Regions from separate parts of the Stenotrophomonas maltophilia complex sp. Om-AH-Sm3 genome, predicted to be linked through region 2. Evidence: predicted binding sites of a transcription regulator. Region 2 holds the regulator's gene; the other holds the start of a gene.

Region 1 (14,418 bases), on a different contig from region 2:
TCGTCTTCGCGCAGGACCTTGTACTCGACGCCTTCGCTCTTGTACGAGCTGCCGGCGTACTGGCCGTAGATGACCTTGTCGCCGACCTTCAGCGACGGCGCGCGCACGTTGCCGTTGTCCAGCGGCTTGCCCGGGCCGACGGCCACGACCTCACCCTTGGTGGACTTTTCCTTGGCCGAGTCGGGGATGACGATGCCACCGGCGGAGATTTCGTCGGCTTCGATCGGCTTGACCACAACGCGGTCGTGCAGCGGCTTGATGCTCATAGGAGACCTCTTAAGTGATTGATTGGTCTAAAAAAGTCCGGCGATGTTAGCACTCGCCCCAGACGAGTGCCAGAACCGCACGTGAAGAAACCCGACAACGTCGGGAGCAGGGCAGAGATGGAGCCCCGCCGCCCCCTTTCAAGGGCGGAATGAAAAAAATTTTTCCACCCGCGCGCCTCGGCCAGGGCGTCGGTCCAGATCAATTTCGGTGACAAGCGTCGCACTGTCAGACATCTGACGTTCATTTACGACAAAGTGTCACTGGATCGGCCTTAGGCTCGGTCCGGCATTCCCAATCACAAGGAGGAGTCGATGCGATTGCTGTCCCCGCTTGCCGCTGCCTGCCTGCTGGCGCTGGCCGCTGCGCCGGCCCAGGCCGAGGTCTTCATCAACGAACTGCACTACGACGACAGCACCGCCGCCGGTGACGTCGGCGAAGCGATCGAGGTCGTAGCCACTGCCGGTGAGGACCTGTCCGGCTACCGCCTGTACCTCTACAACGGCAGCAATCCGTCCGCCGCCACCGTCTATGCCAACACCCCGGTCCCGGCCGGCACCGCCGCCGGCTGCGGCAGCGCCACCATCGCCGTGGTCAGTTACCCGACCAACGGGATCCAGAACGGCCCGACCGACGGCATCGCCCTGGTCGATGCCAGTGGCAAAGTGGTCCAGTTCCTCAGCTATGAGGGCGCCATCACCGCCTCCGGTGGCCCTGCCGCCGGCATGACCAGCCAGAACATCCCGGTAGCCGAGACCAACAGCACCGCGCCGGGCACCTCGTTGCAGCTGACCGGCAGCGGCAGCCAGTACACCCACTTCACCTGGGCCGAATCGGCCGGCCAGACCTTCGGCAGCTGCAACAACGGCCAGACTTTCAGCGGCGGTGGCACGCCAGGCCCGAACACGCCGCCGTCGGTGTCCACCACCACCCCGGCGCAGGGCAGCAGCACCTTCCCGGCTGCGGCCGATCTGGAAGTGGTGTTCAGCGAAACCGTGAACCTGGCCAGCGGCGCGTTCGCGCTGAGCTGCGGCACCTCCGGCAGCGTGCCGCTGACCTTCCCGGCGAGCGGCCGCAGCGTGAAGCTGTCCACCAACACCGCGCTGGTGGCCGGTGAAGCCTGCCGCTTCGACATCCGCGCCGCGCGCATCACCGACCTGCTGGGCGCGCACCCGGCCGCCGACAGCCGCATCGCCTTCACCGTGGCCAGCACCGGCGGCAATCCGGACCCGGGCAACCCGGGCGTGCCGGCCGGCTACTACTCCAGGGTCAACACCAGCAGCCCCAGCCAGCTGCGCTGCTCGCTGCACGCCACCATCAAGGGCCACACCGCCTACCCGTACAGCGGCTCGGGCACCAGCACCTGGACCATCCTGGAAATCGCCGACGAGGATCCGAACAACCCGAACCGCATCCTCGATGCCTACCGCAACCGCAGCTACGCCAAGGTCAGTGATCGTGCGGGCACCGGCAGCGGCCTGACCTACAACCGCGAGCACACCTGGCCGAACTCGCTGGGCTTTGCCACCACCACCGGTGACAAGGGCCTGCCCTACGCGCCGTACACCGACACCCACATGCTGTACCTGACCGACGCGCAGTGGAACGCCGACCGTGGCAACAAGCCGTTCGGCAAGTGCGATGCCAGCTGCGGCGAGCGTGCCACCGAAGCCAACAATGGGCAGGGCGGCGGCAGCGGTGGCTACCCGGGCAATTCCAACTGGGTGCGCGCGCCGGACGGCAACACCGGCACCTTCGAGGTGTGGGGCAAGCGCAAGGGCGACATGGCGCGTGCGGTGATGTACATGGCGATCCGCTACGAAGGTGGCAAGGATGCGGCCACCGGTCAGTCCGAGCCGGACCTGGAGCTGACCGACGACCGCAGCAAGATCGTCAAGACCAGCAGTTCGCCGGCCTACATGGGCCTGCTGTCGACACTGATCGACTGGCACCTGTCCGATCCGCCGGATGATGCCGAGCGTGCCCGCAATGACGTGGTCTACAGCTTCCAGGGCAATCGCAACCCGTTCATCGACCACCCCGAGTGGGCGACCCCGGCCCTGTTCACCTCGGCCAAGCCAGCCACCTGCCAGCTGGCCAACTGACCGCGCAACGCTGCGGTCCACTGCCGCCGCCGGGCCCTGACCCGGCGGCGGCCCTATACTCGACGGTCATGTCGACCGTCGATCCCGTCCTGCTGCTGTTGACCACCTGCCCGGACCGGGCCAGTGCCGAGCGCATCGCGCACGCGCTGGTAGGCGAGCGCTTGGCGGCGTGCGTGACCCGCCTCGACGGCGCACAGTCGACCTACCGCTGGCAGGGCGAGGTGACCACCGACGCGGAGCTGCAGCTGCTGGTGAAAACCACCTCGAGCCGCGTCGATGACGCAATCGCCCGGATCGTCGAACTGCATCCGTATGAACTCCCGGAGTGCATCGCGGTCGAAACCCGGGCCGGCCTGCCGGCGTATCTGGATTGGATCCGGGCACAGACCCGGGAGGACACTGATTGAAGACTCTGTTTGCGCGTGGCGCTGCCTTGTGCGCCCTGTTGTGCCTTTCGCTGCCCGCCTTCGCCCTGGATGAGAAAGACCTGCTGCCGGTGGACCAGGCGTTCGCATTGACCGCCACTGCCCCCGAACGTGGCCAGGTGCAGCTGCAGTTCAAGATCGCGCCAGGCTATTACCTGTATCGCCACCGTACCAGCGTCAAAGCCGACCCGGCCTTCAATGCCGGCGCGCTGCAGATGCCCAAGGGCGACAAGCACCACGACGATTTCTTCGGCGAGGTCGAGACCTATCGCGAGCGCCTGCTGGCCACCCTGCCCGGCACGCCGACCGACGCTGCCGGCACCATCAGCCTGGAAGTGCGTTATCAGGGCTGCGCCGATGCCGGTGTCTGCTACCCGCCGCAGAAGCGCGTGGTGCAGGTCACCCTGCCGGGCGCCGGTGCGGCGGCGGCGGTGCCTGCCGCGCGTGCCGGTGCGGCCAGCCCGTTCAATAACCCGCTGGCCGGTGCCGGCAACAGCGGTGGCCTGCGCCTGCCGGGCGCGGCCAACAACAGCCAGGCCCTGCCGCTGCCGTCGGAACAGGCGTTCGGCTTCGATGCCATCGCCAGCGACGGCAACACCCTGCTGCTGCGCTTCAGCCCAGCGCCCGGCTATTACCTGTATCGCGACCGCACCTCGCTGAAGCTGGAAGGCAGCGCCGGCGTGCTGGCCGGCAAGCCGCGCTGGCCAGCCGCGCAATCGCATCGCGACGAGCACTTCGGCGATGTCTCGGTCTACTTCAACCAGGTGGAAGTGCCGCTGCCGCTGCGCCGCGCTGTCACTGATGCCGTCGACAGCACCCTGGTGGTGACCTTCCAGGGCTGCCAGACCGATGGCATCTGCTACCCGCCGATGACCCGCCGGGTGAAGCTGTCGATTCCGGCCGGCAAGGTCAGCGCCAGCGCCGACCAGGCGCCAGCGCGCAATGACGTGATCAACCCGCTGCCTGCTGCCAACGGTGCACCGCGCGAAGCCGCCAACGGCGCCCCGCTGCGCCTGCTGCCAACCGTGCCCAACACGGATGTAGCGGCACCGGCCGCCGCAGGTGGCGCCACCGCCAGCAGTGAATTCGCCACCGATGCACAGGGCGACAATGCGCTGCGCACGCGTCCGCCGGTGACGACGCCGAATCCTGATCGTTCGTTCGTCTGGGTCCTGCTGCTGGCGCTGGCCGGTGGCCTGGTACTGAACCTGATGCCCTGCGTGCTGCCGATCCTCTCGCTGAAGGTGCTGAGCCTGGCGCAGAGCGGCGAAAGCGCGCAGCGCGCACGCAGCCACGCGCTCTGGTACACGCTGGGCGTGCTGGTCGCGTTCGCCGTGATCGGCGCGTTGATGGTCGGCCTGCGCGCGATCGGCAATGCCGTCGGCATCGGCTTCCAGCTGCAGCACCCGGGTGTGGTGGCGGCGCTGGCCTACATCATGTTCGCGGTAGGCCTGAGCCTGTCCGGCGTGTTCACCCTGGGCGGCGGCATCGGCAATCTGGGCCAGTCGCTGGCCAGCCGCAGCGGCCCGGCCGGTGACTTCTTCACCGGTGCACTGGCCTGCGTGGTCGGCAGTGCCTGCGTCGGCCCGTTCATGGGTGGCGCGATCGCCTACGCGTTCATTGCCCCGCCGCTGAAGGCGATGACCGTGTTCCTGTTCCTCGGCCTGGGCCTGGCGCTGCCGTTCCTGCTGATCGGCTTCGTGCCGGCGCTCGCACGCCGCCTGCCCAAGCCGGGCCCGTGGATGGAAACGCTCAAGCACGTGCTGGCCTTCCCGATGTATGCCACCGCGCTGTGGCTCCTGTGGGTGCTGGGCAAGCAGCGTGGCGTGGATGGCATGGCGCTGGTGCTGGGTGGCCTGCTGCTGCTGGCGTTCGGCCTGTGGCTGTTCGAGCGCAACCGCTGGACCGGCTCGCGTGCGGTGACACTGCTGGGCGTACTGCTGGCGATCGGCGCGCTGGTGCCGGCCTGGGGTGTGACCCAGCTCGCACCGCCGGCGCGGGCCGCACAGGCCGCCAGCGACAACGTGGTCGAGTATTCACCGCAGTTGCTGGACCGCCTGCGCGCCGACAACCGGGTGGTGTTCGTCAACATGACCGCCGACTGGTGCGTAAGCTGCAAGGCCAACGAGCGCGCCGTGCTGTCGCGGCCGGAATTCAAGGAACTGCTCAAGCGCACCAACGCGGTGTACATGCGCGGCGACTACACCAATGTCGACCCGCAGATCACCACGTTCCTGGAAGAGCACAAGGCCGTCGGCGTGCCACTGTACGTGGTGTACGGCCCCGGCGCGCCGCCGACCGTGCTGCCGACCCTGCTGACCCAGGCGGTGGTGGAGGAAGCGCTGCTGCGCACCGCACGATGAAGTGGCAACGGCCAGCGCTGCTGTGGACAGCGGTGCTGGCCGCCGGCCTTGGCCTGTGGGCCGGCCATCGATTGACACCGGCGCCGGTGGCGCCTGAGGCCGTGCCGGGAGCGCCTGCTGTGGCGGCTGCCGCACCCACCCTGCAGGTCGGCGACAGCCTGCCCGCACTGTCGCTGCTGGATCTTGAAGGCCGGCCGCTGGACCTGCGCCAGCACGCTGGCGGTCGCCCGCTGTTGATCAATGTCTGGGCCAGCTGGTGCGCGCCCTGCGTTGAAGAAATGCCCGAACTGGCGCGTTTCGCACATGTCCAGGGCGAGCACGGTGTGCAGGTGCTGGGACTGGCGCTGGATACGCCGGAGGACGTGCGCCGTTTCCTGCAGCGGGTACCGGTGGATTACCCGATCGTGATCGAGACCCCGGGGCCGCGCGATGCCAGCGTGCAGCTGGGCAATACACAGGGCCTGCTGCCCTACAGCGTGCTGTTCGATGCACAGGGGCGGCTGGTGAAGGCGAAGCTGGGACCGTTCGCCCACGGCGAGATCGACAGCTGGGTGAAGTGAGGGTGTTTTTTTGCAGGGCTTGCAGCCCTGCACCCTGCTCAATGCAACGGCAACGGCCAGAGCCAAAGCCAAAGCGGGCTTTCCGTGGGATGGCGGGGTGGGTCCGGTTGAGGGGGCGTGAGCCGCATGGATGCGGCGACCGAGCTTACATGGGCGAGGGCGCTTTGCTTGCGAAGCACTGCTTCGCAAGCGCCCGAACGCACAGCCGCCAGCGGCTGGGCCGGGCCCCGGAGGGGGACTTGCAGCGTCCCCCTCAACCGGACCCACCCCGCCAACCCACGGAAAGCCAGCTTTTGACGTTGACGTTGCTCCGGCTTGTAGCGGGTGCAGGGCTGCAAAGCCCTGCAACAAAACCCTCCTTGACCGTAGCCCGTCCGCCACGGAGAATTCCGCGATTAATTCTCATTTGCTGTTGCGCAGGATGCGGGCGGCAGCCTTCGGGGCCCCCTCCTTCGATGTTCAAGAACGTCCTGTTCCAACTGCACTGGCTGCTGGGCATCACCGCCGGCGCCGTACTGGCCGTGATGGGCCTCAGCGGCGCCGTGCTGTCCTTCGAGGATGAGCTGCTGCGAGCGGCCAACCCCGGCTTCGCCGAGATCGCTGAACACCATGCTGATGGCCAGCTTCCGCTCGAACTCAGCGAACTGGCAACGCTGCTGCAGGCCGGCGGTGATCGCCCCCTGCAGCGCCTGCGCGTGGATGCCACCGGCCAGCGACCGTCGGTGGCGCGCTTTGCTGGCGGCAAGGAACACTGGGTGTACTTCGACCCCTACAGCGGTGAGCGCTTCAGCGCCCTGCGCGGGCAGGCGCTCTTTGACTTCGTCGAGGACCTGCATCGGCATCTTGCCGCCGGTGAGCGCGGCAAATGGATCACCGGCAGCTGCGCCATCGCCCTGCTGTTCTTCACCTTGTCCGGGCTCTACCTGCGCTGGCCACGACGCTGGTGGCACTGGCGCAGCTGGCTGGCAGTGGAGTGGAAGCGCAGTGGACGCGGCTTCCTGTGGAGCCTGCACTCCGTGGCCGGCACCTGGGTGCTGTTGATCTACCTGATGAGTGCGCTGACCGGCCTGTGGTGGTCCTTCGACTGGTACCGCAGCGCAGCCAACACCCTGCTGGGCGTCGCACCGGCCGCCAAACACAAGGTCGCCGCCGACGCCGCCCTGGACCTGGAGCGCATCGAAGCCACGCTGTATGCGCTGCCCGGCGTGCGCACCGGCTACATCGACCTGCGTCTGCCGGAGAAACCGGGGCAGGTACTGAATGTGCGCGTGATGGCCGGTGACCCGTCGCAGCGCGGTGGGCGGCATGACCGCGCGCACGATCTGCTGCAGCTGGATCCGGCCAGCGGGGCCATCCTCGATTCACGCCCCTACGCGCGCCAGGGCACCGGAGGACAGCTGGCCACCAGCGTGTTCGCATTGCACTCGGGCAGTTACTTCGGCATGCCCGGGCGGGTGGTGGTGATGCTCAGCAGCCTGGGCATGAGCCTGTTCTTCATCACTGGCTGGCTGCTGTACCTGGACCGGCGCAGCAGCCAGCGCGCTGCGCGCGGGCTGCGCAAGTCGCTACCAGCAACACCTGCAGATGGCGATGGCACGCCGTGGCTGGTGGTGCATGCCAGCCAGAGCGGACTGGGCGAACAACTCGCATGGCGCGCTGCCGCGCAGCTGCAAGCATCCGGCCATGCAGTGCAGGTTCTGCCGCTGGCCCGCGTCGATGCCGCGCGGCTGGCACGCACCGCACAGGCATTGTTCGTGCTGAGCACCTTTGGTGATGGCGAACCTCCGGATGCGGCGCGGGGCGCTGCGCGACGGCTGCTGGCACAAGCGCCGGATCTGTCGGGCCTGCAGTTCGGCCTGCTCGCCCTGGGTGACCGCCAGTACCCGCATTACTGCGGCTTTGGCCGCCAATTCGATGGCTGGCTGCTGGGCAACGGGGCACGTGCGCTGTTCGAGCGCATCGATGTCGATGCCGCTGCGATACCGGCGCTGCGCCAGTGGCAGCAACATCTCGGCGCGCTGACCGGCATCGCCACCGATGACAGCGTGTTGCCGACCGCGACGCAGATGCACGAGTGGCGCCTGCTCGGCCGTGACCGCCTCAATCCAGGCAGCGTGGGCGGCGCCATCTGGCACATCCGTCTTGCGCCACCGGCCGATGTGCAGTGGCAGGCGGGCGACATCCTGCACATCGCGCCCCGCCACAACGCGCGGCACGCCGTTGCGGTGCTGAAGGCACATGGGCTGGATCCCCAGCAGCCGCTGCTGATTGACGGCCAGCCGCGCACGCTGTTGGCGCTGGCCAGCGAGCGCGAGCTGCCCGATGCCGATGCTGCGCTGGCGGTGCAGGATGCCTGCCTCTGGCTGGCAGGGCTGCCACTGCTGCCGGGGCGCGAGTACTCCATCGCATCCTGTACGGATGACGGTGCCGTCGAACTGGTGGTACGGCTGGTCCATGACGAAACCGGACGCACCGGCCTGGGTTCGGGCTGGCTGTCGCTGCATGCGCCTGTCGGTGCCAGCATCGTGGCCCGTGTGCACCGCAACCCCGGTTTCCATCGCGTTGGCGGTGCGCCAATGGTGCTGATCGGCAATGGCACCGGCATCGCGGGCCTGCGCAGCCTGCTGCGCGAAGCCGCGCATGCAGGTGAGCACGGGCACTGGCTGCTGTTCGGCGAACGCCAGCGCGCGCACGACTTCCTGTTCGCCGATGAGATCGAAGCGTGGCAGGGCGATGGCCATCTCGCGCGGGTGGACCTGGCGTTCTCGCGCGATGGTAAGGGCGGCTATGTGCAGGATCGCCTGCGTGCGGCAGCCGATGCCCTGCGCGACTGGATGCAGCGCGGTGCGGTCATCCACGTCTGCGGTTCGCTGCTGGGCATGGCCGAAGGTGTGGACCAGGTGCTGCGCGAAGCACTGGGTGATGAAGCAGTGGAAACGCTGCTGGAGACCGGGCGCTACCGTCGCGACGTGTATTGAGCCACAAGGGTAGTACCGGCCGCCGGCCGGCACTACCGGAGCAGGATCAGGCCGCAGCGCGCGCCTGTGGCATCGACTGCAACTGGAACGCGCCCACCGCTTCGGCCAGCGCGTGTACCTGCGCCTGCATCTGCGCGGTGGAGGCACCAGCCTCTTCCACCAGGCTGGCGTTGCACTGGGTGCTGGCTTCCATCTGCACGATGGTCTGCTTCACCTGCGCGATGCCGGCATGCTGGTCCTGCGATGCACTGCGGATACCGGCCAGCAGCTCGGCCAGCTGCTGCACGCTGCCAACGATCTCGCCCATCGTGATGCCCGCCTGCTCGGCCTGCTGGTTGCCCTGGCCAACACGCGCCACCGAATCCTCGATCAGTCCTTTGATCTGCTTGGCCGCTTCGGCACTGCGCTGGGCCAGCAGGCGCACTTCCGCAGCCACCACGGCGAAGCTGCGGCCCTGCTCACCTGCGCGCGCAGCTTCCACCGCGGCATTCAGCGCGAGGATGTTGGTCTGGAAAGCGATGCCATCGATCAGCTGGGTGATGTCGCCGATCCGCCGCGAGGCCTCGCTGATGCCATGCATGGTTGCGACCACCTGGCCGACGGCCTCGCCACCGCGCTGGGCCACCGCGGCCGCCCCCTGCACCAGGGCATCGGCGCGACCCGCGGCATCGGCATTGCGGCCAACGGTGTCGGTCAACTCGTGCATCGACGCTGCCGTCTCTTCCAGGTTGGCCGCCTGCTGTTCGGTACGCTGCGACAGATCATGGTGACCGGCAACGATCTCACCCACACCGGTGTCGAGGCTGGACGTCGCCTGCTGGATGCGGGTGACGATGCGGCCCAGTTGCGCGACCGTGGCGTTGGCATCGTCGCGCATGCGTGCGAACACGCCCTGCAGCTCACCTTCCATGCGCACGCTGAGGTCACCACGGGCCAGCGCCGCCAGAAGCGCCTGCAGATCGCCGAGGTTGGTCTCGAAGGTCGCCAGCAGGCGGTTGATGCTGGTCGACAACGTGCGCACGAAGCCCTGTTTTCCCTCCAGCGCGATGCGGCCGTGCAGGTCGCCATGTGCGGCGGCGTCGACCAGTGCTGCCACTTCGGTTTCCAGCAGCGTTTCCAGCGCGCGGCTGCGCCACTCCACTGCCACGCCGAGGAAATGCCCTTCGTCGGTGATGGCATTGGCGATCAGCTGGTAGCGCACGCCGGCATGGCCGATCTCGCGCTCCTCGCGCTGGCGTACGCCGGCCAGGCTGGCCAACGCCGGATGCAGGCGTACCGCGTCGCTGCCCACCAGCGCTTCGTTCGTCAGTTCAAGCAGCTGCAGCAATGCCGGGTTGGCGTAGGCGACGTGCCCTTCCGCATCGATCACCATCAGGCCGGTCTGCGCGCTATCCAATGCCTGGCGCACGCGGGTGTTGCCGCGGGCCACCGCACGCTCGATCTCGATGCGCGCGCGCAGGCGCTGCTGCATGTCGACCAGGCGCTGGGCCAGTTGGCCGATCTCGTCGTTGGCGTTGTAGACGCGCAGGGTGGTGTCGAGGCGGTCGTCGGCGATGTCGCTGGCGAAGCGCAGGGTGTCCTGGATCGGCCGGCGCACCGCACGCAGCACCAGCATCAGGCTGGTGATCAGCACGCCGGCCACCAGCAGCAGGGTCAGTGCGAACAGCACGCTCATGGTGCGCGCGCCGGCCTGCTGGCGTGCCTGCGCCCTGGCCAGCGCCGCCACCTGCGCCCGCTGGAATGCGGCCAGTGCAGGCGCTACGTCCGCAGCGGCACCCAGCAGCGACTGCGCTTCCACATCCAGGCCGACACGGGCAGCGGCATACCCCAGCAATGCGGCCTGATACGCCTCCATCCCGGTGCGCAGGGTGTCCTGCACATCCGCAGGCAGGCCCGCCAGCGCGAGGTCGAACGGCAGCTTCTCCTCGCTGGCGCGGTCGGCGTGGGTGGAATCACCGTCGAGCAGCAGCAGTGCCTCCTGCCTTCGCATCTTCTGCAGGGACAGCGCCAGCGCGGGCCGTTGCTGCACATCCACCTGCGCCTGCAGAGTGTCGGCGGACTGCTGCAGCTGCGCAGCGAGGCCGGCATCACCACGGCCCATCTCGTCGACCCGTTCGAACAGGGCGGCCACACCCTGCGAGAACGCGTCGGCGGCTTCGGTCAGCGCCTGCAGAGCCTTGCGCCGGCCAGCATCCATCGGCATCGCGCGCAGCGCCTGCAGATCGGTCTGCAACGCCTTCTGCGTGGCCAACAGCTGCGCGCGGTCGGCATCATCGAAACTGCGTGCATACTGGGCCTGCAGGCGACGCGCTTCGGCCACCCGCGTGGACAGGCTGGCAGCCAGATCGCTGCCGCGCTGGTAGCTGGCCTGGCTGCGCGCAGCCAGTGCGTTGGCATGGCCAGTCCAGGCGTAGACAGCAGCGATCGCCACCAGGCCCAGGCCGCAGATCCACAGTGTGGCCTTGAGCTTGTTGGCCACGCTGAGCCGATGTGGCTGCAGCCAGCGCAGCAGCCCAGGGGACGCCGAGTGCAACGCAGCAAGGCGCGTGCGCAGGGACCGGAGGTGGGGGACAACGGCCGACATGACAGACTCCAGGCGGAAAGACGCATCTGTATCGGCCTGACTCAGGACAACTTTAGGGCGCTCCTGGTCCACTCCCACCGATTGCTGGCGGACGCGGCCTTTGTACCCGGCACAGGCGACAGGGGGATGACACCCGCGCAATGCTTGACCTCAACCCCGGTTGGGGGAGCACAGTAGATCTCCCTCCCCCGCCCGGCGCGCGCATGACGACGCTCGATGTCCCCCGCTACCTGCAACGCCTGCAGCTGGATGCACCGCCACCGCTGACGCTGGCGGGCCTGACCCTGCTGCAGCAGCGCCACAACGCACTGCTGCCGTTCGAAACCCTCAGCTGCCTGCTGCGCGATGCAGTACCGATCGACCTGGACAGCGTGCAGCGCAAGCTGCTCGACGACCGTCGTGGCGGCTACTGCTTCGAACTCAACGGCGGCCTGCTGGCACTGCTGCAGGCGCTGGGCTTCGATGCACAGCCGTTGAGCGCGCGCGTGCTGCTGGCCGCCCAGGACGGCGAACTGACCGCACGCACCCACCTGCTGCTGCGCGTGCAGGTGGACGGCGATGACTGGCTGGTGGATGCCGGTTTCGGCAGCCTGACCCCGACCGTGCCGCTGCGCCTGCATGATCCGCAGCCACAGGCCACGCCGCACGAGCGCTACCTGCTGCGCCGACTGCCTGGCAACGGTGATTTCGTGCTGTCGGCCGAGTCCCACGATGGCTGGCGGGCGATGTATCGGTTCGACCTGCAGGCGCCGGCACCAATCGACAACGTGGTGGGCAACTGGTACGTGTGCACCCATCCCGATTCCAGCTTCCCCGGCCAGCTGCGCGCATCGCTGACCGGGCCGGACTGGCGCCGCACGATCGGCAGCGGCAACTACACCGAGTACTGCCCCGGGCAGGCACCGGAGAAGCGCCCGCTGCATGATGTGGGTGATGTGCGTGCCGTGCTGCAACAGCGCTTCGGCATGCAGCTGCCGGACGACCCGCGACTGGACCCGGCGATCAACAACTGGCTGCAGCGCTCACGCGCCGCAACCTTGTAGCGCCGAGCCCATGCTCGGCTGAGCTTGGGCTGCTGGGTCAACAGCAGCCGAGCATGGGCTCGGCTCTACGCAACCGCGCGCGCCTGCAGCGCGATACGGTTGCCTTCACTGTCGAAGATCTCGGCCACGCGCCAGTCGCCCGCGTCGGCCGGTCCGAAGCGCAGCGCAGCGCCCGCTTGCAGTGTACGCTCCAGGCTCACCTCCAGGTCATCGACGCCGATGTAGATGCGCGCACCGTGGACGGAGGGCAGATAGTCGGCCCCCCGCACCAGCGCCATGCTGGCACCGGCGGCCTCATCGGAAAACGGCAGGTAGGCCATCCGGCAGTCGTGCAGCACCATGGGTTCGTCCACCGCCACCTGCAGCCACCGCTGGTAGAACGTGATGGCCCGGCCCAGATCACTGGCCGGTATTTCGACGTGCAGGATGGGGTTCATGCCCGCAGCATAACCGGACACTGGTACCCCCTTGCAGGGCAGCAATGGCATGCTGGGAGCGCCCTCAGCGCGGAGTCCTGCATGTCCCTGTCCGACCATCGACGTACCCTGGCACCGCACGGCTTCCTGCGCGTGGCGATCAACCTGGGCAACCCTGTGCTGGCACAGGGCGATGCGCGCTCACCGCGCGGTCCATCACTGGAACTGGCGACCGCGTTGGCGCAACGGATGGGCGTGCAGGCCCGCTTCACCTGCCACGACGCCGCAGCCTCGGTGGTTGCCGCGGCCGCCGAAGATGCCTGGGATCTGGCCTTCCTGGCGATCGATCCGGCGCGTGCCGACCGCATCGCCTTCAGCGCCCCCCTATGTGGAGATCGAAGGCACCTACCTGGTGCGCGAGGACAGCCCTGCGCAGCAGGTGGCCGACCTCGACCGCGAGGGGCTGCGCATCGCGGTGGGCCGCGGTGCAGCCTACGACCTGTTTCTCAGCCGTGAACTGCGCCACGCGATGATCGAGCGAGCCGAGACGTCGGCGGCGGCCATCACCCTGTTCGATCAGCAGCGCCTGGATGCCGCGGCCGGCGTGCGCCAGCCGCTGGCGGCCTGGGCGAAGGCACATCCCGGCCATCGGGTGCTGGCCGACCGTTTCACCGTGATCCAGCAGGCGGTCGCGGCGCCGGCCTCGCGCCCCGCCGATGCACTGCGGGCGCTGTTCGAGGAAGTGGAAGCGATCAAGGCGGGCCCGTTGCTGGAGGAAGCGTTCGCGCGTGGCGGGCAGGCGGTCACGCTGGTGCGATGAGTTTGGAGTCGAGCCATGCTCGACTCGCCCTCCGCAAGCGCAGTCGAGCGTGGCCCGACTCTACAGATGCAGATGCGATGGTCGAGCATGCCGCGACGCTACGGATGCGCGTCTGCCATGTGTCGCACATGCTCAGCAGCCTGCGCGTGCAACCAGTCGCGAAAGGCGAGGAAGCCGCGATGGCTGGCCGAGCGCTGCGGGTACACCAACCAATGCGGCCACGCCGTCTTCAGGCGCTGGCTGGACAGTGCGACCAGCTGGCCGGAGTCGAGCAGCAGCCTCGCCCGCGTCACTCGGCCGAGGGCCACGCCCACGCCGTCCAGAGCGGCGCGATGGTGCGCCTCCGAATCATCCAGCACTGCCACGAACCGCGCCGGCGCACTCTGCCCACTCAATGCAAACCACGCGCCCCAGGCGCCGTCCGGATCACCCAGCAGCGGCCACTGGTTCAGCGGCACGCGCTCGATCCCTCCCATGCGTTCGATCAGCGCCGGGCTGGCCATCGGCAGCAGCCATTCATCGAACAACGGTTCCACCACCAGGCCCGGCCATTGCCCGCTGCCCAGACGCAGCGCGGCGTCGAACTGGCGCTGCCGCTCGAAATCGACCAGGCGCTCGCTCGACTGCAGGTTGATCTCGATCTGTGGGTGCTCAGCCACGAAATGACCCAGGCGCGGTACCAGCCACGCCGACGCCATCGACGGCACCGCGCTGATCGTCAGTACGTGCTCGGCACGCGCCGCATAGGGCTGGAAGGCTTCGTTGATCGCATCCAGGTGCGGCCCCACCTGGTCGAGCAGGCGCTGTCCCTCCAGGGTGAGCGAGACACCCCGCGGCTGGCGGATCAGCAGCGGCTGCCC
Region 2 (14,418 bases):
GAGGGACCGATCTTGGTGCCGGACTTGATCACCGAGGGGCTGTCCCAGCCGCCGCCCTGCACCTGCTTGTTGCCCACCTGCACCGGGTTGATGGTGCGCGGTGCGCCACCGAAGGCATCGGTCAGCGCGTCGGCCATGATCCGGTACTTGCCCTCGTTCACCGAGGAGATCGCGTACATGACCACGAAGAAGGCGAGCAGCAGCGTCATCAGGTCGGCATAGGGGATCGCCCATGCTTCGTGGTTGGCGTGCTCTTCGTGGTGCTTGCGGCGGGCCATGTCAGTGCAGGAAGCCGGAGAGGTTGGTTTCGATGTTGCGCGGGTTCTCGCCCTGGGCGATCGAGATCAGGCCTTCGATGACCATCTCGCGGTCGCGCGTGTTGTGCGAGATCACACTCTTGAGCTTGGCGGCGATCGGCAGGAACAGCAGGTTGGCCGAAGCGATGCCGTAGATGGTGGCGGTGAACGCGGCGGCGATGCCGTGGCCGAGCTTGCTCGGGTCGGCCAGGTTCTTCATCACCGCGATCAGGCCCAGCACGGCACCGATGATGCCGAGCGTCGGTGCATAGATGCCCATCGCCTCGAACACCTTGGCGCCGGCCTGGTCCTGGTGCTCCTGGCTGCCCAGTTCGATTTCCAGCATGTGCCGCATGGATTCGGGCTCGACGCCGTCCACCAGTAGCTGCAGACCCTTGCGCAGGAACGGGTCCTGCTGTGCTTCCACCTGCGATTCCAGGCCCAGCAGGCCCTGGCGGCGGGCGATGTTGCTCCACTCGACGATCTGCTGGATCAGCTCGCGGCGGGCGCTGTGCGGTGGACGCACGACCCAGCGCACGATGCTGAACGCGTGCTTGAACACCGCCGGCGAGGTGTGCAGCAGGATCGCGGCGACGGTGCCGACGATGACGATCACGAACGCCGCAGGCGACCACAGCGACGCCAGGCCGGCGCCCTTGAGGATGCTGCCGCCGACCAGCGAGGCCAGGGCGAGAAAGAGTCCAATGAGGCTGAGTCTATCCATGGATCCGGTATCGGCTTGTATGAATGGGACTTGAGACACCGGTACGGGCTACTGGTGCGACTTCACGGTTTTACGGCTTCAGCAAGCGGGTCAGTCGTGCGGGCTGCGCAGGCCGTCCACATCCAGGATCAGCGCCATGCGACCATCGCCGATCAGGGTTGCACCTGCGTAACCGCGCAGGCCGCGCAGGGCTTTCGGCAGTGGCTTGATGACCACTTCCTCGCGCCCACGGACCTGGTCCACGACCAGGCCGAAGCGCGCTTCGCCGGCCTGCAGCACCACGATCGTCAGCAGTGTCGACGCGGCGGGCGTCACATCCAGCCACTGGCGCAGATCGACCAGTGGCAGCGTGTGCGAACGGCGGTCGAGCACGGCGCGGCCATCGAACCAGCCCAGCGAGGTGCGCGGTGCGTGCAGCACTTCCATCACGCGCGCCAGCGGCAGCGCATAGACGTCTTCGCCGGCCTGCACCAGCAGGGTCGGCAGGATTGCCAGGGTGAGCGGCACGCGGATCAGGAAGCGGCTGCCGCGGCCCAGCTCCGACTGGATCTGGATCTGGCCACTCAGTTCGCGGATGCGCGACTGCACCACGTCCATGCCAACGCCGCGGCCGGAGATATCCGTGACCTGCTGCTTGGTCGAGAAGCCGGGCAGGAACACCAGGTGCAGGCACTCCTCGCTGCTCAGGCGGGCGGCGGCCTCCGGATCGATCAGGCCCTTCTCGCGTGCCTTCGCGCGCAGCTTTTCCGGGTCGATGCCGGCGCCATCGTCCTGCACCTCGATGCTGACGTAGTCACCTTCCTGCTGCGCCGACAACCGCACATGGCCCATCCGCGGCTTGCCCTGTGCTTCGCGCAGGTCGGGCATTTCCACGCCATGGTCGATGGCGTTGCGGACCAGGTGCACCAGCGGGTCGGCCAGCGCTTCGACCAGGTTGCGGTCGAGCTCGGTCTCGGCGCCGATCAGCTCCAGGTCCACTTCCTTCTTCAGCGAGCGGGCAACGTCTCGGGCGACCTTGGGGAAGCGCGAGAAGACCTTGCCTACCGGCTGCATGCGGGTACGCATCACCGCCGACTGCAGGCGCGCGGTGGCGATGTCCAGGGTGGACACGGCGCGGTCCAGTTCCTCGTCGCGCAGGCGCGCACGCAGGGTCTTGAGCCGGTTGCGTGACAGCACCAGTTCGCCGATCAGATTGACGATCGCGTCCAGGCGCTTGGTGTCCACGCGCACGGTGTGTTCGGCCTCGGCCAGCGGCTTGGCGGCCGGCTTGGTCGCCGCTGCAGGTGCCGGTGCGGCCGGTGCGGCCAGTGGGCGTGGTGCCGCGATCGGTGCGGGCGCTGCCGCAGCGATGGGCTTGGCGCCGGGTGCGGCGCCACCGTGCAGCTGGTCGAGCAGGGCTTCGAACTCGTCTTCGCTGATCAGGCCGTCGTCGGCCTTCCTTGCCGGCGCCACCGCAGTCGGTGCGTTGCCGCCGTGCAGCTGGTCGAGCAGGGCCTCGAACTCGTCGTCGGTGATCAGGTCGCTGCCACCCGCAGCGGGAGCTGCTGCGGCGGCGGGTGCAGCCACGGCACCGCCATGCATGTCGAACTGGGCGATCAGCTCCGGCGGCGCATAGCCCGGCTCGGTGCCGGAGGAAACTGCATCCAGCATCGCTTGCAGGTAGTCCAGCGATTGCTGGGCGGCATCGAAGTGATGGGCCTGCAGCACGGCCTGGCCCGCGCGCGCGATGCCCAGCGCTTCTTCGGCGGCGTGGCACAACTCGACCATGGCGGTGACGCCGAGGAAGCCGGCGCCGCCCTTGAGCGTGTGGTAGCCCCGGAACACCGCGTTGAGTTGCTCGGTGTCCTGTGGTGCCTGCTCCAGCGACACCAGCTGTTCGCCCAGGCGATCCAGGATTTCCTGCGCCTCGATGATGAAATCGGCAGTGATGTCGTCGGATACCGCGCTCATGCTTACAGCCCCAGGTCCGACAGCAGGTCGTCGGCGTCGTTCTGCGAGACCGCGTGGCGGTCCAGTCCCTTCAGTGCCGGCCCGGCCAGTTCCGGATCGGTGCGATGCTGTTCCGGCGGCAGGCCGAGCGCACCGAAGCCCTCATGCACACGGCGGACGATGCCGACCACGCGACGGATGATCTGCCCCGTCAGGTCCTGGTAGCTCTGGGTCAGGGCGATCTCGGTGAGGTTGTGGCGGATGCGCTCGAGCTGTGCATCCTGGCCCGGCTGCAGGCCTTCGGCGCGCAGCTGTTCGGTCAGGCTGCGGCATTCCTCGGCCAGGTCCAGGGTGCGGTGCGTCGCCTGTTCGGTCATCGCCACCACGTGGTCCAGGCGTGCGCAGGCATCGTCCAGTTCGCCGGCCTCGCTGGGCACGGTCGGCAGTTCACCCAGGGCCTGCCCGAGCTCGCGGGCCAGCCGCGAGAGGCCGCTCATCATCGGCTGCGTGCGCAGCGCGACCAGTCCGTCGATGCGTTGCCGCCAGGCGGTTTCGTCACCGGACTCCAGTGCGTCCAGTGCTTCCTGCAGGCGCAGGGCGAGGGCATTCTTGTCGACCGTGGTATCCATCAGGCACTGGCCGCCAGGCGTTCGAAGATCTTGCCGAGCTTCTCTTCCAGCGTCTGCGCGGTGAACGGCTTGATGATGTAGCCGTTCACGCCGTTCTGGGCCGCTTCGATGATCTGCTCGCGCTTGGCTTCGGCGGTGACCATCAGCACCGGCAGGGTCTTCAGCTTGGCGTCGGCACGGATCGCCTTGAGCAGCTCGATGCCGGTCATGACCGGCATGTTCCAGTCGGTGACCACGAAATCGAACGGCTGGCTCTGCAGCAGCGACAGCGCGGCATGCCCGTCCTCGGCTTCGGCGGTGTTGGTGAAGCCCAGATCGCCCAGCAGGTTCTTGACGATGCGACGCATGGTCGAGAAGTCGTCGACGATCAGGATGCGCATGTTCTTGTTCAAAGCAGAGTTCCTTTGTTGTTCATTCCGGGCGGCCGGGGGCAGCTGCCTCGGGGATGTTCATTCTTCGAGGCCGGCGTCGACGGCCTCGAATACCTTCAGCCGGCCGCGCAGGCGCAGCACGGCCTGGCCGTGGATCTGGCAGACCCGCGACTCGCTCACGCCGAGCACCGCGCCGATCTCCTTCAGGTTGAGTTCCTGCTCGTAGTAGAGCGAGAGCACCAGCTGTTCGCGCTCGGGCAGATGGCCGATGGCCTTGCCCAGCTCGCGGCCGAACTCGCTGCGCTCCAGCACCTGCTGCGGGGTCGGGCCACCCTGTGCGACCGTGTCCAGCTCGCCCTGGTCCTCAATGCGCGACTCCAGGCTCAGCACCTGGCCACGCGCGGCGTCTTCCATCAGGCGCAGGTATTCGGGCAGTGGCATCTCCATCGCGGCGGCCACTTCGGTGGCGCTGGCGGCGCGGCCGCTGCTCTGTTCCAGGCGGCGGATGGTGGCCGCAGCATCGCGTGCACGGCGGTGCACCGAGCGCGGCACCCAGTCGCCACGGCGGATCTCGTCGATCATCGAGCCACGGATACGGATCGAGGCATAGGTCTCGAACGAGGCGCCCTGGTCGGCGTCGTAGCTGCGCGAAGCCTCGATCAGGCCCATCATGCCAGCCTGGATCAGGTCGTCGACTTCGACGCTGGCCGGCAGGCGCGCGGCCAGATGGTGGGCGATGCGCCGCACCAGGTCCGAGTGCTGGGCGATGACCTCGTTGGCCGCCGAGCGCTGGACTTCCCTGTACTGGGCCGCGCCCTTCATGCCGCCACCCCGCGCTGCTTGAGGATGCGTTCGAGGAAGAACTCGACGCCGCCGCGTGGTTCGGTCGGCGCCTGCCAGCGGGCCGTGCGGCGCGCGATCTCGGTGATCGCCAGTGCGGACGGGCTGGACGGGTAGGCCTTCACCACCGGCTGCTGGCGCTGCACCGACAGGCGCAGCCAGTCATCCTGCGGCACGCAGCCCAGGTAGTTCAGCGAAACATCGGCGAGGAACTTCTCGCAGACGCGGGTCAGCTTCTCGTACAGCACGCGGCCCTCATTGGGGTCGCGTACCATGTTGGCCACCACCTGGATGCGGTCCACGCCCCGTTCACGCGAGAGCACCTTGATCAGCGCGTAGGCGTCGGTGATTGAAGCCGGCTCGTCACAGACCACGACCACGGTGTCCTGCGCGGCCTGGCAGAAGGTCAGCACGCCGTCGGTGATGCCCGCGGCGGTGTCCACCACCATGATGTCCAGCTCGCGCTCCAGCTCGGAGAACACGTTGACTAGGCCGACGTGCTCGGCCGGGGCCAGCTCGGCCATGTGCCGGCGGCCGGACGCGGCCGGGACCACCAGCACGCCGTTCGGGCCTTCGACGATGACATCGTCCAGCGAGCAGCGGCCGGCAACCAGGTCGGCCAGCGTAAAGGTGGGGTTCAAGCCCAGGATCACGTCGATGTTGGCCAGGCCGAGGTCGGCGTCCAGCAGCAGCGTGCGCTTGCCCATGCCGGCCAGCGCCACGGCCAGGTTGGCCGACACGTTGGTCTTGCCCACGCCGCCCTTGCCGCCGGTCACGGCGATGGTGCGCACAGGGCCGAGCGGCTCGCTGCGGGTGGCCGACAGCGGGAAGGTCTTGGTCAGCTTGGCGTACTCACGCGACGGCATGGTTCAACTCCGGGTTGCAGGGCATATCGGCCGCTCGGCGCAAATCTTCAAGGCGAAGTACGAGATTGGCCGCACTTGCCCGGTGCAGGTCGTCCGGAACGTCCTGGCCATCGGTCACCCAGGTGATCGGCAGGGCATGGTCCACGGCCACCGACAGGGCGTTGCCGAAGCGGCCGGTTTCGTCCAGCTTGCTCAGCACCAGGCCCTGCAGGTTGGCGGCACCGAAGCGGCGGACCACCTCGTCCATGTCGCCGAAGCTGGTGTTGGCCGGCAGCACCAGCAGGGTGCGCACCTGGCGGGCGGCGCGCAGCCACTGCAGCTGGGCGGCCAGCGCGCGGTCGCGCGGGCCCAGCCCGGCGGTGTCGATCAGTACCAGCTTGTAGTCCTTCAGGCGTTCCAGCAGCTGGTCCAGGTCGGTGCCGCTGTTGGCCTCGTGGACGGCGATGCCGAGCTGCCTGCCATAGCCATACAGCTGCTCGCGGGCGCCGATGCGGGTGGTGTCGGTGGTGACCAGGGCGACGTCACGCGGCGCGTGCTTCTCGGCGAAGCGCGAGGCCAGCTTGGCGATGGTGGTGGTCTTGCCGGCGCCGGTCGGGCCTACCAGCGCGATCACGCCGCCTTCCTCCAGCGGGTCGACCGGGGCGATCGGCAGCTTGCGCGAGATCAGCCCCAGCATCAGGCCGCGGCCTCGGTGCGCCTCAGTCTCCAGCGGAATCTGCATGGCGACGTCGCGGGCCAGGCCAGCATCGAAGCCGTACTCGTCCATCAGGTCCAGCGCGGTGGCGCGCACCGGGCAGCCGCGCAGGCGCTCGTCGGTGAAGCGGTTCATTTCGCGCTCGATCACCTGGCGCATGCCGGCCACTTCCTGGCGCAGCTGGCGGATCTCGGCGTCGTCCTGGGCGACCACGGTCAGGACCGGGGCTGGGGCGAGCGTCGGCGTCGGCGCGGTTTCGACGGTGGCATCGGCCAGCGCCGGTTCGCTTGCCGCGACCTCCGGCTGCGTTTCGGACAGGGCTGCGGTCGGCAGCGGCGGCGGCTGCACGGCCGGGGCCGCGCTTTCGTGATGCGCCTCGTGCGGCGGGTCGATCTGGAAGCGGGCGCGGTTGGCCGGAGTGGCGCTGGCGGGTGCCGGTGCGACGATGGCTTCGGCGAACGGGGCGAAGATCTGGTCCGGCAGCGCCGGCTCATTGACGGCGGCGCGTGCCAGCGTGGCGGCGAAGCCGGTGCTGCCGCGGGTCGGCACGATCTCGTCGGCGCTGTCCAGGGTGCGGCCGGTAGCGCCCACCGCTGCACGGGCGAGGGCGGCCACCGCCGAGGTGGTCGCGGCAATCGGTTCCGGTGCCGGGGTGCTGCTGCGGCGGCGGGTGACGGCGGCGATCACCGCGTCGGCGGCGGTGCGCGGCTTGGGGGCCGGCGGCGGTGCGACATCACGGCGCGAGGCTTCCAGCGCACGCTGCACCGCGCTCTCGTCGTAGTTGGCGGCGGCGACGATCTCGATGCCTTCCTCGATCCGGCGGTTGGACAGGATCACGGCGTCAGGACCATGTTCCTTGCGCACCAGGTTCATGGCCGAGCGCATGTCGGCGGCGACGAATCGTTTGATTTTCATGCTGTGGTCACGGGGCGAAGACGGCGGGGTGGCGGTCGGGGAACTCGGGTGGTCGGTGGTCTGCACGGTGCGGGTTCCCCTTGGTGTCTGTCAGTTGCGTTGGTTCGAAAGTGGTGTCTGTTTTCTGGCGCATCGGCGGGCGGGCGTCAGCTGATCGTTCCGACCAGCTTCAGGCGCTTGTCCTCCGGCACCTCGCTGTAGGCCAGGACCGACAGCGACGGAACGCTGTGGCGGACCAGGCGGGCCAGCGCGGCGCGCACCGGGCCAGGTACCAGCACGACCGCGGGCTCGTTGCGGGCTTCCTGCTTGCTGACACATTCGGCCAGGCTCTGGTGCAGTCGCTCAGCGAGTCCGGGTTCCAGCGCGGCGCCGTTGCCCTGCGTGGACTCCTGCAAGACACGTTCCAATTGCGGGTTGAGGGTGAACACCGGCAGCTCCGCCGACATTCCGGCGATCTCCTGCACGATGAAGCGGCCCAGTGCGGTGCGCACCGCGGCGGTCAGCACGGCCGGGTCCTGGCTGGCGGGCGCATGTTCGACCAGCGCTTCGGCGATCTTGCGCAGCTGGCGGATCGGAATGCGCTCCACCAGCAGGTTCTGCAGCACGCGCACCACCGCCGACAGCGGCAGCGCCTTGGGCGTCAGATCTTCGACGAGCTTGGGCGCGCTCTTGGCCAGGTTGGCCAGCAGGTGCTGCACTTCTTCGTGGCCGAGCAGTTCCGGCGCGTGTTCGCGGATCAAGTGCGACAGATGGGTGGCGACCACGGTGGCCGGGTCGACCACCGTGTAGCCCAGCGTTTCGGCCTGGGCGCGCTGGTGCGGCTGGATCCAGGTGGCATCCAGGCCGAACGCGGGATCCTTGCCGGCAATGCCCTCCAGTGCGCCCAGCGCGCTGCCTGGATCCAGGGCCAGCTCGCGGTCGGGGTGGATCTCGGCGGTGGCCACCGGTACGCCGTGCACCAGCACGCGGTAGCCGTTGGCGGGCAATTCCAGGTTGTCGCGGATGTGCACCGACGGGATCAGGAAGCCGACATCCTGGGTCAGCTTGCGACGCACACCCTTGATGCGCGCCATCAGTTCGCCGCCCTGGTTGCTGTCCACCAGCGGAATCAGCCGATAGCCGACCTCCAGGCCCAGCGGATCGACCGGGCGCAGTTCGTCCCAGCTCAGTTCGGCGGTGGGGGCCGCGGCGGCCGGGCGGCCGAGCGCAGTGAGCGTGGCGGCATCGGTGCCACTGCCTGTCGCATCGGCAGCCGGTGCCTTGGTCTTGCGATACAGCTTCCAGGCGATGAAGCCAAGGATCGAGGCCAGCGTCAGGAAAGCGACGTTGGGCATGCCCGGCACCAGGCCCACCAGGCCGATGATGCCGGCGGTGATCGCCAGCGCCCGGTACTGGCCGAACACCTGCCCGGTCATGGCCTGGGCCATGTCCTGCGAGCGCGAGGCGCGGGTGACCAGCATCGCCACCGCGCTGGAGACCAGCAGCGCCGGCAGCTGTGCCACCAGGCCGTCACCGATCGACAGCAGGGTATAGGTGGCGGCGGCTTCGCCGAACGGCATGCCATGCTGCAGCACGCCCACGGCCAGGCCGCCGAGCATGTTGATGAACAGGATCAGGATGCCGGCGATGGCGTCGCCGCGGATGAACTTGCTGGCACCGTCCATCGCACCGTAGAAGTCGGCTTCCTCGCGGACTTCCTCGCGGCGCAGCTTGGCTTCTTCACGCGTCAGCAAACCGGCGTTGAGGTCGGCGTCGATCGCCATCTGCTTGCCGGGCATCGCGTCCAGGATGAAGCGCGCGGTCACTTCCGAGACGCGGCCGGCGCCCTTGGTGATGACCACGAAGTTGATGATGGTCAGGATCGCGAACACCACGATGCCGACCGCGTAGTTGCCGCCGATCACGAATTCACCGAAGGCGGCGATGACCTTGCCCGCGGCATCGTGCCCGTTCTGGCCATTGAGCAGGATCACGCGGGTGGAGGCCACGTTCAGCGCCAGCCGCAGCATGGTCGTGATCAACAGCACGATCGGGAAGATGGTGAAATCCAGCGGGCGCTTCACGTAGACCACCGCCAGCAGCACCATCAGCGAGATGGCGATGTTGAAGGTGAACAGCGCATCGAGGACAGGCGCGGCCAGTGGCACCACGACCATGGCCAGCAGGGCCAGCACGATCAGCGGCGCGCCAAGGCCCTGGCGGATCATTTCCAGGGCGCGGCGGGTGTTGAATCCGGTGGCGGGCTGGGCGCTCACGGGCGGCCTCCCTTGCCGAATTCATCCACCTGGATCTGCGGGGCGTCCGGCATCGGGCCAGTGCGCCAGGCGCGCAGCTGGTAGACGTAGGACAGGACCTGGGCGACGGCCGAATACAGTCTCACGGGAATTTCCTTTCCGAGTTGGCCTTCCCGATACAAGGCGCGTGCCAAAGGCGGGGCAGAGACGATCGCGACCTTGTTGCCGTCGGCCACTTCACGGATGCGCAGGGCGGTCTCGTCCACGCCCAGCGCGACCACGGTGGGGGCGTTCATGGCGCCGCCTTCGTACTTCAGGGCCACCGCGTAGTGGGTGGGGTTGACCACCACTACGTCGGCGGTGGGCACCGCTTCCATCATCCGGCGGTTGGCCATCTGCTGCTGCAGCTGGCGGATGCGGCCCTTCACCTCGGGGCTGCCTTCGCTTTCCTTCATTTCCCGGCGCAGCTCTTCACGGGTCATCTTCAGCTTGCGCATCCAGTTCCAGCGCTGGTATGGGGCATCGATGGCGGCCAGCACCAGCATGGCGCCGGCGGTGGCCAGCAGCAGGCGCAGGGTGAAGCCGAGGCCGTCGGTGATGGCGGTCTCCAGCGGGTGGTGGATCAGCCCGCGCAGGGTGTCAAAGCCGGTCCAGACCACCAGACCGGCGGCCACACCGACGAAGGCCACGCGCAGCAGCGACTTGGTGAACTCGGCAATCGCCTCGGGGCCATACAGGCGCTTGAGCCCGCTCATCGGGTTCATGCGGTTGATGTCAGGCAGCAACGCCTTCTGCGACCAGCGCAGGCCGCCCATCACCAGCGGGGCGACGAAGCTGGCCAGCAGGCAGACCAGCACCAGCGGTGCGATCACCAGCATGAACTGCAACAGCAGGTCGCCGAAGTGGCCGAACAGTTCCTTCGGGTTCTGCCGCAGGCTCTGTTCCGGGCTGAGCGCCTGCTTCATCCAGGCCGTGGCGCCACGGCCGATCGAGCCGCTCATGGCCATCACCGCCAGCACACCGGCGCCGAACACAGCGGCGGTGCCGAGTTCGCGCGAGCGCGGCAGGTTGCCCTGTTCACGGGCGTCGCGCAGGCGTTTTTCGGTCGGTTGTTCGGTCTTTTCGCCGGCGGATTCGTTCTCGGACATCACGGGCACTGCGGCTGGGGGTGCCGGAGGGCGTGCAAGAACCGTGCCGCTATCCGTCAGCCGCGAACGGCAGCACTGTGTGTCTGCTCCTGCTCATTCTGGCGTTCGCAGTGCCCTATGCGCTGCCGCGCTATCGCATTTAGCGGGCGGGGAAGATCGTTCAACTGCTGCTGTACAGGGGGCAGCTAACAGCTACATGAGGCATGATGACAAAACACGCAGAAGAGAAGGGCGATGCTGAATGAACTGCAGGATGGGATATCGCAGCAATGAGCTTTGACATTGTCGTTTTGAAGCTGGAGGACATCGGTGAAAGAGACCTGTCCAATGTTGAGGCTGTGCAGGATATCGGGTGTCCCCAGGCCGTAATCGCATCATTGGAGTTGGTGTTCCCCGGATGTGTCCAAGGTGCATTCTCGGATGGTGAGCGCTACTCGCTCGAGTCCGCTCTGAATGGAGACCCGGTGAGCTCCATACACCTTACTCTTCGATTCGGTCGAGCATGGTCTGAGGCAGCCAATTCTGAGTTCATGGCCCTGCTTTCAACACTTTGCCAGCGGTTGCAGTCAGTCGCGTTTGCCGTCTCCGACAACTCGAGGATCACCCCTCCCTGCTGAAGTGGACGATCTTGCTCGCGACAACGGCATGGGAGGCCAGGGCTCGTTGAGCATCGGTTGACCGGCAGGAGGAAGCATCCCCAAGATGAAGCTGGATGGCTTGCCGGCGCGTCAGCGTTCGACCTGGCCGCTCCAAGGATGACGCAAATGGCAACGTCGACGTTACCGTGAATTGCGTATTTCTGCAGAAGAGTCCAGAACTCTTGCAGACAACCAACGCACCCTCCGACCATCAGGTCGGTGCGCCGAGCGCTTCTCAGCAGGCCATCACCTGTTGCATCGCCAGGTGGATTCAGCGTCCCCCACCTTCGGGCGCTTTGAAGCCGGTGCTCAGCTCGATCCGCGGCCGGGGCAGGTCGTGCAGCTGCATGAAGCGCGCCGCGTCGACCGGGCGGCCGAGCAGGTACCCCTGCAGGAAGTCGCAGCCCAGGCGCTCCAGGTAGGCGCGCTGCGCGGCGGTTTCCACGCCCTCGGCGACGATGTCCATGTCCAGTGCATGGCCCAGCGCCACGATCGCCGAGACGATCACCACGTCCTCCGCACTGTGTTCCAGGTCACGCACGAACGCGTGGTCGATCTTGATCTCCGTGGCGGGCAGCCGCTTCAGGTACAGCAGGCTGGAATAGCCGGTTCCGAAATCATCGATGGAGATGCCCACGCCCAGCGCCGACAGCGCCTGCAGCAGGCGAAGGCTGGTATCGGTATCGCGCATGACCGTGCTTTCGGTGATCTCCAGCACGAGGTGGCGCGGGGCAATGCCATAGCGTTCGATCACTTCACGCACATCCTGCAGCAGGTGTGGCGAACTGAACTGCACCGGCGACAGGTTCACCGACATCGACCAGCCTTCATGCCCGGCGTCGCGCCAGCGCCGCAGCTGCTGGCAGGCCTGGTCCAGTGCCCAGCGACCGATCTCGTTGATCGCGCCGCTGCGTTCGGCCAGGCGGATGAAGCGGTCCGGTGGGATCAGTCCGTGCTCCGGGTGTTTCCAGCGGATCAGCGCTTCGGCACCGGCCACCTTCTGGGTGGCCACGCGGATCTTCGGCTGATAGTGCAGGAACAGCTGCTCGCTGCCGATCGCACGGCGCAGGTCGGCCAGCAGCCGGAACTGCTGCTCGGCACTGTCGTTCATCCAGTCGGCGAACAGCACGAAGGCGTTGCGTCCGGATTCCTTGGCCTGGTACATCGCCGCGTCGGCGAAGGCCATCAACTGGCGCTCGCTGGCAGCGTGGTCGGGGCAGATCGCCACGCCGATGCTGGCGGTCACTTGAAGTTCGTTGTCGGGCAGCAACGGGCCGCTGCCCACCGCCTGCAGGATGCGCCGGGCGAGGGTGGGCAGGTCCTCGTCGTGCTCGATGCGCACCACCAGCACGAATTCGTCGCCGCCCAGACGGGCCAGCATATCGTTGGGCCGGAGCAGCTGCCGGGTACGCTCGGCCACCGCCACCAGCAGTGCGTCGCCGGCCTGATGGCCGTAGGCATCATTGACCTGCTTGAATCCGTCCAGGTCCATGAACATCACCGCGAAACGGCTGCCGCCCTGTTCGGCTTCGGCCAGCGCCTGCACGATGCGCCGCTGCAGCAGCAGGCGGTTCGGCAGGCGGGTCAGCGGGTCGTGCAGCGCGGCCTGGGTCAGTTCCTGCTGGGCATCGGTCAACGAGGTGCTCAGCATGGAGTTGCGCAGCCGCAGCAGCTGCGCCTCCACACGCTGGTCCAGCCACGAGACCACCAGCACCACCGCCAGGATCGCAACCGTCAGCACCACCACCAGCATCGCCAGCCACTCGCTCTGCAGGCCATCGCCGACCGCCGCGCCGCAGATGCTGCCTTCCGGGAAACGCGCGGCGGCCATGCCGGTGTAGTGCATGCCGACGATGGCCAGGCCGAGCAGGCCCGCGGCTGCCAACCGGTCACCGACGCGGGTGCGCTGCGCGCGCAGGCGGAACGCAACGTAGAGCGCGGTCCACGACGCAGCCACCGCCACCACCAGGGAGAGCAGCAGCCAGCCCGGGTCGTAGTCGATCCCGGGCTGCATGCGCATCGCTGCCATGCCGACGTAGTGCATGCCGGCAATGCCGGTGCCCATCAGCAGGGCACCACCGGCCAATCGAGGATGGGGCAGGGTACGCAGTGAGACCAGCCACAGTGCGAACACCGACGAGGCGATCGCCAGGGCCAGCGAGAGCAGGGTGATGGGCAGGTCGTAGCCCAGTGCAATGGGCAGATCGAAGGCCAGCATGCCGATGAAGTGCATCGACCAGACACCCAGGCCCATGGCGAATCCGCCCCCCAGGCGCCACCACCAGGCGGCAGCCCTGCCCGGGGCGGTGACCGTGCGCCCTGCCATGGCCAGCGCCGTGTACGACGCCATCACGGCGACCAGCAGTGAGATCGCCACCAGCCACGGGTTGTACGTGCCTACCAGCATTCGTCAGTCTCCCGGACCTGCCTGTCGACGGAAACCACGGTGGGGCATGCATGAGGCAGGCCAACGCGAACGGGCGCCGGCCAGGTGCGGCATCCCCCCGGTTGCCGCGCATTCACTCTAACGCGCAGACCGGGGGGGACTTCAAGCGGCAATACGTGATGACCGGGTCAGCGTGTGATGGCGTCCGCGGCCTGGAAGGCGGCGTCGAACAGGCGCTGTACCGGCGGCCCCATTTCCCCGGCCAGCAGCGCCAGGAGGAACAGGCCCAGCAGCAGCGAAACCGGCAGGCCCAGCTGGATCGGGTTCAGCGCAGGGGCGGCTCGCGCCAGGACACCGAAGGCCAGGTTCACCGCCAGCATCGCCACGGTCAGCGGGATGGCCAGGCTCAGCGCGCCTCGCAGCACGGTCAGCAGGAAGGTCGGGGCGATGCTGAAGAAGGCATGGGGATCCGGCAGCGGGGCGCCAATCGGCAGCGCGCGATAGCTGTCCACCAGCAGCGAGATCAGCGCCAGGTGGCCGTTGGCGGTGAAGAACAGCAGTCCGAACAGCAGATAGAACCACTGTCCGATCACGCCGGAGGTACCACCGCGCAGCGGGTCGCTCATCTGCGCGAAGGCCAGGCCGGTGCCCTGCGCGATCAGTTCGCCCGCCATCGCACCGGCTTCGAACACCAGCCGCAGCAGGAAGCCGATGGATACGCCAATGGCCAGCTCGCGCGCGATGGTCA

Evidence for each region. The regulator FliA, encoded in region 2, starts transcription of late flagellar genes. The targets are predictions, from matches to a motif close to TAAAGTTTNNCNNNCNNNGGCCGATAA.
Region 1: AC10QF_RS02895 (methyl-accepting chemotaxis protein) is a predicted target of FliA. The motif match lies at 11,308-11,334, and genes of this name have one in related genera.

The regions. Positions count from the first base shown of each region.
Region 1 covers NZ_JBYBLQ010000002.1:40,404-54,821, forward strand. The annotation lists gene AC10QF_RS02865 (co-chaperone GroES) at 1-266, opposite strand, end outside; gene AC10QF_RS02870 (endonuclease) at 579-2,369, shown strand; gene cutA (divalent-cation tolerance protein CutA) at 2,438-2,776, shown strand; gene AC10QF_RS02880 (protein-disulfide reductase DsbD family protein) at 2,773-5,157, shown strand; gene AC10QF_RS02885 (TlpA family protein disulfide reductase) at 5,154-5,717, shown strand; gene AC10QF_RS02890 (PepSY domain-containing protein) at 6,173-8,695, shown strand; gene AC10QF_RS02895 (methyl-accepting chemotaxis protein) at 8,742-11,279, opposite strand; gene AC10QF_RS02900 (arylamine N-acetyltransferase family protein) at 11,483-12,322, shown strand; gene AC10QF_RS02905 (VOC family protein) at 12,388-12,759, opposite strand; partial or broken gene AC10QF_RS02910 (transporter substrate-binding domain-containing protein) at 12,841-13,558, shown strand; gene AC10QF_RS02915 (LysR substrate-binding domain-containing protein) at 13,657-14,418, opposite strand, start outside.
Region 2 covers NZ_JBYBLQ010000003.1:336,368-350,785, reverse strand. The annotation lists gene motD (flagellar motor protein MotD) at 1-278, opposite strand, end outside; gene AC10QF_RS06215 (flagellar motor protein) at 280-1,020, opposite strand; gene AC10QF_RS06210 (chemotaxis protein CheA) at 1,111-2,970, opposite strand; gene AC10QF_RS06205 (protein phosphatase CheZ) at 2,973-3,578, opposite strand; gene cheY (chemotaxis response regulator CheY) at 3,578-3,970, opposite strand; gene AC10QF_RS06195 (RNA polymerase sigma factor FliA) at 4,028-4,771, opposite strand; gene AC10QF_RS06190 (MinD/ParA family ATP-binding protein) at 4,768-5,655, opposite strand; gene flhF (flagellar biosynthesis GTPase FlhF) at 5,642-7,264, opposite strand; gene flhA (flagellar biosynthesis protein FlhA) at 7,411-9,471, opposite strand; gene flhB (flagellar biosynthesis protein FlhB) at 9,516-10,646, opposite strand; gene AC10QF_RS06170 (putative bifunctional diguanylate cyclase/phosphodiesterase) at 11,556-13,691, opposite strand; gene fliR (flagellar biosynthetic protein FliR) at 13,859-14,418, opposite strand, start outside.